Regions from separate parts of the Geobacillus sp. FSL K6-3411 genome, predicted to be linked through region 3. Evidence: riboswitches for the same ligand, from Rfam matches in the RefSeq annotation. Region 3 holds a riboswitch; each other region holds the start of a gene.
The links. A riboswitch is a leader RNA that binds a small molecule or an ion and turns the genes downstream of it on or off. The one in region 3 is predicted to bind S-adenosylmethionine.

Region 1 (3,265 bases), 1.7 Mb from region 3:
GCGCCGAACAAACTGACATACAAATGATCTTGCAACAGCTCAATCGCCCGGATGATCTGCTCGTTGCCAACGGCAAACGCGACACGCCAACCGGCCATATTGTACGTTTTGGAAAACGTGTAAATTTCAACACCGACCTCTTTCGCCCCATCAACTTCGAGAAAGCTGACCGGCTTTTTGCCATCAAAACCGATCGCCCCGTAGGCGAAATCATGCACAACAGCAATGCCGTACTTAGCGGCGAACGCCACTGTTTCAGCAAAAAACTCTTTCGTCGCCGTCGCCCCGGTCGGGTTGTTCGGATAGTTCAAAAACATCAGTTTGGCCTGATCAGCGACCGCTGCCGGAATGGCACTGTAATCAGGCAAAAATTGCTGCTCGGCGATAAGCGGCATCATTTCCATCCGTGCGCGGGCGAGCGCGATCCCGGACCAGTAGTCCGGATAGCCCGGATCCGGGACAAGCACCACATCGCCCGGATTGACGAGGCAAAGCGGCAGCTCAACAAGACCAGCCTTACCGCCAAACAAAATGGCTACCTCGCGGGTTGGATCCACATCAACCCCGTACTCACGCGCATAAAACGCAGCGACTGCTTTTTTCAAAAATGAGTAACCTTGAAACGGCGAATATTTATGGTATTTTGGATTGGCCACTGCCTGTTGCATCGCCTCAACAATATGGCCAGGCGTCGGCTGATCCGGATTGCCTTGCCCTAAATTAATGACATCGTGCCCGGCCTTTATTTTCGCTCCCACTTTGGCGACAAGCGAAGCAAAAAATTGCTTCGGCAACTGTTCAAGCAGTTCGGAAAAAGGAAATTCGGTCGTCATCGCCCACACCTTCTCAAAAATTTCTTGAAATTCTAGTGCAAAATCATATATCGTAAAAAGCAAAATGTAAAGTAAATTTTTTCATTGAGGTGAAAAACAATGACCATCCGCATCGCTTGCCTCCAATTGGATATCGCGTTTGGTGACCCGCAAAAAAACGAACAGCAAGCCGAAAAAGCCGTGGAACTCGCCGTCAAAGAAGGAGCCGATATCATCGTTCTTCCGGAGCTGTGGACGACCGGTTATGACTTGACGCGCTTAGATGAAATCGCTGATGACAATGCCGAACGGGCGAAAACGTTCGCCTCCCGATTGGCACAAACATACGGCATCCATTTTGTGGCCGGCTCAGTCGCTAAAAAAACGGACGCCGGCGTAACGAACACAATGATTGTCGCCAATCGAAACGGCCAAATCATCAAGGAATATAGCAAAGTTCATTTGTTTCAGCTGATGGATGAGCATTTGCATTTGCAGTCAGGAAACGAGCCAGGCTTGTTTTCGCTTGATGAGTTGTCGTGTGCCGGGGTCATTTGCTATGACATCCGTTTTCCGGAATGGATTCGCACCCATGCCTTGTCTGGAGCCGAATTGTTGTTTGTTGTCGCCGAATGGCCGCTTCCTCGCCTTCACCATTGGAGGACGTTGCTGATGGCGCGGGCGATCGAAAACCAATGCTATGTGGTCGCCTGCAATCGAGCCGGAAGCGACCCAAACAACGTCTTTGCTGGCCATTCGCTCATCATCGATCCATGGGGGGAAATCCTCGCTGAGGCGGATGAGGACCCAGGCATCCTTCTAGCCGACATCGACCCGGCTCTCGTCAGAGATGTTCGTTCGCGCATCCCCGTATTTGCTGACCGCCGGCCGCGCCTTTATGAAGAGACGGCAAAAAAATTTTTTAAAACGTATTGACAATCGGCCTGCTTAAGCTGTATTATTCGAATCAAGCAACCGAACAATTGCCAACATCACAAAAATTCCAAAAACTAAATAAGCAGATTCGGTACTCTTATCAAGAGTTGGCTGAGGGAACTGGCCCAATGAAGCCCAGCAACCGACCGTAATGCTATCGTGAGATAGGGCGCACGCATAAGCGGCGCCGGAAGCGATCCGCTTCCGCAGGGCACGGTGCTAAGTCCACCGGAAAGACAGACGTCTTTCTGGAAGATAAGAGGCGCGAAGACCGAGAATCTTCAAGCCTCTTTCCGTATGCGAAAGAGGTTTTTTATTTGCCAAAACTAAAGGGGGAACGTGAAAATGGCGATTATCCAATCATCTGCTTACGAACCGCTCACCGAACAAAAAGCGACCGCCCTCGCCGTCCGCCTCGGCTTGTTCCGCGACGGAACACCGCTTTTATGCCGTGAGATCGGCGACGGCAACTTAAACTTAGTGTTTCACGTCGTCGACCAAGAAACAAAGCAAGGCATCATCATTAAGCAAGCGCTGCCGTACGCGAAAGTCGTCGGTGAAAGCTGGCCGCTCACATTAAAGCGTGCGGTCATTGAGAGCAACGCACTGCGCACGTTTGCCAGCTACGTACCACAATATGTGCCAAAAGTCTACTATTCTGACGAATCGCTCGCCATTACGGTGATGGAAGATTTGTCCTATTTACAAATCGCCCGCAAAGGGCTGATTGAAGGGAAAACGTATCCGCTTCTGTCTAGGCATATCGGTGAATTCATTGCCAAAACGGCGTTTTACACGTCTGATTTCGGCATGAACCAACAAGAGAAAAAGAAATTGGCACAAAGTTTTGTCAATCCGGAGCTGTGCAAAATTACGGAAGATCTCGTCTTTACCGATCCGTTTTTCGACCATGACTCGAACAATTTTGAAGACGAATTGCACCTGGATGTGGAAACACTTTGGAACGACGACCGTCTCCATCTCGAAGCAGCGAAGCTGAAGCGCAAATTTTTAACCGAAGCTGATGTATTGCTGCATGGTGATTTACATACTGGCAGCATTTTCGCCAGTGATGACGAAACGAAAGTGATCGACCCGGAATTCGCCTTTTACGGCCCGATCGGGTTTGACCTTGGCCACTTTATCGCCAACTTGCTGTTAAATGCGTTGTCCCGCCCTGAATCAGAGCGCCGTCCGCTCTTTGATCACATCGACCGAACATGGGCTGTCTTTACGTCCGTGTTCTCGGAGCTTTGGCGCACCGAAAGTGTCGAAACGTATGCCGCAACGCCCGGCCTGCTTGACGATGTGCTGCGGCAAACGTTCATCGACGCCGTCGGCTTTGCCGGCTGCGAAGTCATCCGTCGGACGATCGGCCTCGCCCATGTTGCCGATCTTGACGGCATTGAGCAAAAAGACGAACGGCTTGCGGCAAAGCGACACGCGCTTCGCCTTGGCCGCCGCCTGATCGTTGAACGCGCCGAACTAGACGGAACGGAAGACTTCCGCCGGCTGTT
Region 2 (3,265 bases), 1.4 Mb from region 3:
CTAGTAAAACGGCTGGCCACTCCCATCACGTTCACACTTGCGCACCATCGCCCAGCCTAGCCAACACAGCCGGCAATGCGTCAATGACGTCAGAAGCCAAGACGTCCCACAGTGAATGACCGTTTTGCACAAGCCAATCAGCTGCTTGGCCGTGGACGAACACAGCATTATTCACCGCCGGCTGCACCGCCTCATGCTGCAACAAAAACGCCGCCACGATGCCAGTCAACACATCGCCGCTTCCCCCCTTAGCCAACGCCGGGTTGCCGGTCGCGTTCACATATTGCGCCCCGTCTGGCGTGGTGACAATCGTATACGGCCCTTTTAAGACGACATACACACCATATTCCATAGCCAGCCGCTTCGATACGCCAAAGCGGTCATGCTCCACTTCGCGAATGGAACGATGGACAATGCGCGCCATCTCTCCCGGGTGCGGGGTAATCACCGTCGGGGCGCTCCGTTCGCGCACTCGTTCGGCGTAGTCATCCCAAAAAAACAAAGCGTCTGCATCAATGACAAGCGGCACTGGCTGGCGCACAAGTTCGCTCACTAAGCGTCGCACTCCTTCCGTTCGCCCCATTCCCGGGCCGATGGCCATCGCGTCGATATCAAGCCCAGCCCAATCAGCCACGCCAGCAAATGCGCCACCCTCTGCCGGCCATAACCGGTACATCGCCTCCGGCACACGGCTGGCAACTGCCTCGTACACCGTTTCCGGAACGGCCATCGTCACAAGCCCGGCCCCGCTGCGAAGTGCCGCTTTCGCTGTCATCGTTACCGCCCCGCTCATCTCCTTAGATCCGCCGACAATGAGCAGCTTACCGTGCGTTCCTTTATGCGATGACCGTTTTCGCTTCGGCATTGTCTGCACCACATCGCTATGTTCCCACAAAAACCGGGCATCTGTCTTCACCTGCACCGCTAGCGGCGGGATGCCGATATCGACCACAGCGATCTCTCCGTAATAATCCGCCGCAGGAAACGTATACGCCCCAAGCTTCGGACATTGGACGGTAAGCGTCGCATCAGCACGAATGGCGGTGCTGACATCGCCTCCATCAGCCGGCACCCCGCTTGGCACATCGATCGCGTATACCGTTGCGGACGTGCGATTCACTTGCTCAATGATTTCTTTATACGGCAGGCGCACGTCTCCTTTGATGCCAATGCCAAGGAGCGAGTCAATGATGACGTCGTAATGTGGCACGTGTGCCGCAAACGCTCGTTCATTCCCCTCATAAGCTATCCAAGAATACCCCGACCGCTCGTACACCTCAAGCGCCGTGCGCGCCGCGCCTTTCACCTTCTCTTGCAGCGGCACGAGCCATACATCGGCGTCATAACCATAACTTTTCAACATGCGTGCAATGACCAATCCGTCGCCGCCGTTATTGCCCGTCCCGACGAGCACCGCCACCCTAGCCGTGTGTGGAATTCGCTCTTTCAACACCCGAAACAGTGCCTGCCCAGCGTTTTCCATCAACGAGTCATCACGAATGCCGATCCGCTCGGCCACTTCTCGGTCAATGGCGTACATTTCATCAGCCGTTACGATCGGAATCATTGCCCATTCCCCTTTCCATTTCCATCCCTATTGTTTAGTGTACAATTTTTCCAAGCGAAAGACGAGCACAAATATTTTCTCTAGAAGCGCAACGATGTAAACGTTTCCTGAAGAATCCGAATGGAAAATACATATTGACAACACATAGCTGTCGCATTATCATGAATTTCATAAAAATTACATACAGCAAACCGCTTATCAAGAGTGACTGAGGGAACAGGCCCAATGACGTCCGGCAACCTCCCCTTGAGGGAACGGTGCTAATTCCTGCAGAATGGCTTTCATTCTGAAAGATAAGTCGGGAGTTTACATACCACCGATGCCTCTTTCCGAATGAAAGAGGCATTTTTGTTTACCAAATTCTACCTATCAACACAAGGAGGATGGACATGATCGACATTCAAAACGTTACAAAGGTGTATACAACGAAAAAGAAACAAACCGTTGCGGTAGACAACGTATCACTTACGATTCGCGATGGTGAAATTTTTGGCATCATCGGCTACAGCGGCGCTGGAAAAAGCACGCTGCTGCGCTGCTTAAACGCCCTAGAACGTCCCACATCCGGCCGCATTCTCATCGATGGGATCGATGTAACAGCATTAGATGCCAAAGAACTGCGGCAAGTGCGCCAAAAAATCGGAATGATTTTCCAACACTTTTCTTTAGTTAGCTCGAAAACAGTATTTGAAAATATCGCCTTCGCCTTAAAAGCAGCTAAAAAACCGAAACCGGACATCGAAAAACGGGTCAATGAGCTGCTCGACATGGTCGGTCTATCCGACAAGCGGGACGCCTATCCGGCGCAGCTGAGTGGCGGGCAAAAACAGCGCGTCGGCATCGCCCGGGCACTCGCTAACAATCCGACCGTCCTGTTATGCGATGAAGCCACATCGGCGCTCGATCCGAGCACGACCAAATCGATTTTAGAACTGCTGAAAAAAATTAACCGTGAGCTCGGTATTACGATCGTCTTCATTACTCACGAAATGGAAGTGGTCAAACATATATGTGACCGCGTTGCCGTCATGCAAAACGGCAAAGTGATTGAACTCGGCACCGTTTATGAGCTGTTTACCCATCCGAAAGAAGAATTAACGAGATCGTTCGTCCATAGCGTCATGCATGTTGACTTGCCTGCACATTTACGGGAAACGCATACGGGGACGATCGTGAAAATTCAGTTTGAAGGCAAAAGCGCGACGGAAACAATCGTTTCCGATATGTTGCAACAATTTGAAGTAAAAGGAAATATTTTGCATGCCAAAATCGAGTATATCCAAGACAAACCGCTCGGTATTTTTGTGATGGAGCTGATCGGGAAAGAGGATGAAATTCAACGGGCGATGGATTATATCGCTAAACGGACGAACAGATTGGAGGTTGTTTCGCATGCTGCTTGATACATTACTAGGCCTGCTTCCGGAGTTGAATAAGGCGTTTTTCGAAACGATTTATATGGTGGCTATTTCCTTGTTTGTCGCGATCATTGTTGGATTGCCGCTTGGCGTTTTGCTGTTCGTCACCGACCGCGGCTTGTTTTTGGAACATGCCATTTTAAAATCCGTTCTCGGCTTTCTCGTTAACATGGTTCGATCGATTCCGTTTATCATTTTGCTTGTCGGTCTCTTACCGCTGACAAAGCTCCTCACGGGAACTACGATCGGACCGACAGCAGCCTCTGTTTCTTTATCGGTG
Region 3 (3,265 bases):
TTTTTCGCTAATGCCAGTGCTTGCTCTTTCAGCACCGCTGCTTTATCCGTGCGCTCCCACGGCAAGTCGACATCCGTGCGCCCGAAATGGCCGTAAGCCGCTGTTTGTTTATAAATCGGACGACGCAGATCCAGCATTTTGATGATGCCAGCCGGGCGAAGATCGAAGTTGTTGCGGACAACTTCAATTAAAACGTCTTCCGACACTTTGCCGGTGCCAAACGTATCAATCGAAATCGATACCGGACGAGCGACACCGATGGCGTAAGCAAGCTGCACTTCGCACTTGTCGGCCAGTCCGGCCGCAACAATGTTTTTCGCAACATAGCGAGCCGCATATGCTGCCGAACGGTCAACTTTCGTCGGGTCTTTCCCCGAGAATGCACCGCCGCCATGGCGAGCGTAACCACCGTACGTGTCAACGATGATTTTCCGCCCTGTCAGTCCAGCGTCCCCTTGCGGACCACCGATGACGAAGCGGCCGGTCGGGTTGATGAAATATTTCGTGTTCTCATCCAACAACTCCGCCGGAACAATCGGCTTGATGACGTGTTCTTTCATATCGCGTTCGATTTGGTCGTGCTCAATTTCCGGATGATGCTGCGTTGAAATGACAATCGTATCCACGCGCACCGGTTTGCCGTTTTCATCATATTCGATCGTCACTTGCGTTTTGCCGTCTGGACGCAAGTATGGCAAAACATCCGTTTTGCGCACTTCGGCCAATCGACGCGAAAGACGATGGGCAAGCGAAATCGGGAGCGGCATAAGCTCTTCCGTTTCATTGCAGGCAAATCCAAACATGAGCCCTTGGTCGCCGGCACCGATCGCTTCAATTTCTTCGTCAGTCATCTGACCTTCGCGTGCCTCAAGTGCCTGGTCAACCCCCATCGCGATATCCGGCGACTGCTCGTCAATGGCCGTCAACACCGCGCACGTATCGGCGTCAAACCCGAACTTCGCGCGCGTATAGCCGATCTCGCGGACCGTATCGCGAACGATGCGCGGAATATCGACGTACGTCGAGGTCGTAATTTCCCCGCTAACAAGCACGAGACCTGTTGTGACGCTCGTTTCACAAGCGACACGGGCATTCGGATCTTTTTCTAAAATGGCATCCAAAATGGCATCCGAAATTTGGTCACAAATTTTATCCGGATGCCCTTCTGTTACAGATTCTGAAGTGAACAAGCGGCGTTTGGCTGACATTCGGCTCATTTCCTCCTCTTGACATAATGTGGCGATACGGAACTCGTTTCCCTTCATATAAAAAAACCTTTCCTGTCACGGTGAGGAAAGGTCATTGCAATCGTATTGCTTCCTTTCACTCTTATCGTTCAAGGACCACGCCTTGCCACAGGTTAGCACCTTTTCACATATTGTAAAATTGTGACGGTTGCTGGGTTTCATCGGGCCTGTCCCTCCACCGGCTCGGGATAAGAGTATCCGTTCAATGACTTATCTTATCGTAATGAAATAAGCAAAGTCAACCGCAGAAACAAATTTTTTATTATCTGAAAAATAGGCCAAACTAAGTTTAAAAAACCTACACAATTAGTATGGACTATTAATAAAAATGTGTTATACTATTTTCAAGAGGAATTCCAATAAAAAAGGCAGGTTGTGAATATGGGGATCGCAAAAATGACCAATAAGCTTTCTTTGCTGCTGCAAAAACCGTACGTACATCACCAGTTGTCCGTTGCTGAGCTCGTCGAAAAAGTGCTGCACCGAAACGAAGGGCGGCTGACGCACACTGGCGCTGTCGCCGTCACGACCGGTAAATATACCGGACGGTCACCGAAAGACAAATACATCGTTGAAGAACCGTCGACGAAACAGAACATCGATTGGGGAACGGTCAACCAACCAATGGCACCGGAGACATTTCAAAAATTATATGATAAAGTGCTCGATTATTTAATGAAAAAAGATGAACTGTTCGTCTTTAAAGGCTTCGCCGGCGCTGACCCGAAAGCGCGGCTGCCGATTCAAGTGGTGAACGAATTCGCTTGGCACAACTTGTTTGTCCATCAGCTGTTCATCCGTCCAAGCGCGGAAGAACTCGCCGACCATGAACCGCAATTCACCGTCATTTGCGCGCCGAACTTTAAAGCAGACCCGGCCGTTGACGGGACGCGTTCGGAAGCGTTTATCATCATCTCGTTCGAACAGCGCACCGTCTTGATCGGTGGAACGGAATATGCGGGCGAAATGAAAAAATCGATCTTCTCGGTCATGAACTATTTGCTGCCGGAACAAGGCATCTTGCCGATGCACTGCTCGGCCAACGTCGGTCAGGAAGGCGACGTCGCCCTCTTCTTCGGCCTGTCGGGAACCGGGAAAACAACGCTCTCGACCGACCCGAAACGCCGCTTGATCGGCGATGACGAACACGGCTGGTCGAGCCGCGGCATTTTCAACATCGAAGGCGGCTGCTATGCGAAATGCATCAACTTATCGCGCGAGAAAGAGCCGCAAATTTTTGATGCCATCGGCTTTGGCGCCGTGCTTGAAAACGTCATTCTCCATGATGCGACACGGGTTCCGGATTACGATGACGGGACATTGACGGAAAACACGCGCGCGGCCTATCCGCTTCAGGCGATCAAAAACATCGTTGACCCAAGCGTTGCCGGCCATCCGTCGACCATCGTGTTCTTGACGGCCGATGCGTTTGGCGTCTTGCCGCCGATCAGCAAGCTGACGCGCGAACAGGCGATGTACCATTTCTTAAGCGGCTACACAAGCAAACTCGCCGGCACCGAACGCGGCGTCACTGAACCGGAAGCGACGTTCTCGACATGCTTTGGCGCGCCGTTTTTGCCGCGCCCGGCCGTCGAATACGCCGAAATGCTCGGGCAAAAAATCGCTGAGCATAACGTCCGTGTCTTTTTGGTCAACACTGGTTGGACAGGAGGACCATACGGCGTCGGCAGCCGGATGAAGCTCGCCTACACCCGCGCGATGGTACAAGCCGCCGTCGAAGGGGAGCTTGACAACGTCGAAACGGTCCAAGACCCGATTTTCGGTCTTGCCATCCCTGCCCACGTCCCGGGCGTGCCAGATGACGTCTTGCGTCCGCAAAACACATGGGCAGACAAACAAGCGTACGAACAAAAAGCGAAAGAACTGGCGGAAAAATTCCGCGCTAACTTCCAAAAATTCGCTCACATCGATCCGTCCATTGAAAAACTCGGTGGACCGCTCGTTTAACAAACACCCGGCCGGACAGGGAACATCCTGTCCGGCCGTTTTTTCTGTTC

Region 1: it holds a riboswitch for S-adenosylmethionine, as region 3 does, so the genes downstream of both, mtnK (S-methyl-5-thioribose kinase) here and metK (methionine adenosyltransferase) in region 3, are expected to answer to the same signal.
Region 2: it holds a riboswitch for S-adenosylmethionine, as region 3 does, so the genes downstream of both, NSQ22_RS07750 (methionine ABC transporter ATP-binding protein) here and metK (methionine adenosyltransferase) in region 3, are expected to answer to the same signal.

What each region holds. Positions count from the first base shown of each region.
Region 1 covers NZ_CP150187.1:980,708-983,972, reverse strand. Annotated here, with positions in the region: gene NSQ22_RS05010 (pyridoxal phosphate-dependent aminotransferase) at 1-833, opposite strand, end outside; gene NSQ22_RS05005 (carbon-nitrogen family hydrolase) at 933-1,748, shown strand; SAM riboswitch class I at 1,843-2,010, shown strand; gene mtnK (S-methyl-5-thioribose kinase) at 2,094-3,265, shown strand, end outside.
Region 2 covers NZ_CP150187.1:1,540,468-1,543,732, reverse strand. Annotated here, with positions in the region: gene NSQ22_RS07755 (bifunctional ADP-dependent NAD(P)H-hydrate dehydratase/NAD(P)H-hydrate epimerase) at 32-1,567, opposite strand; SAM riboswitch class I at 1,760-1,867, shown strand; gene NSQ22_RS07750 (methionine ABC transporter ATP-binding protein) at 1,957-2,970, shown strand; gene NSQ22_RS07745 (methionine ABC transporter permease) at 2,960-3,265, shown strand, end outside.
Region 3 covers NZ_CP150187.1:2,912,145-2,915,409, forward strand. Annotated here, with positions in the region: gene metK (methionine adenosyltransferase) at 1-1,208, opposite strand, end outside; SAM riboswitch class I at 1,327-1,442, opposite strand; gene pckA (phosphoenolpyruvate carboxykinase (ATP)) at 1,629-3,215, shown strand.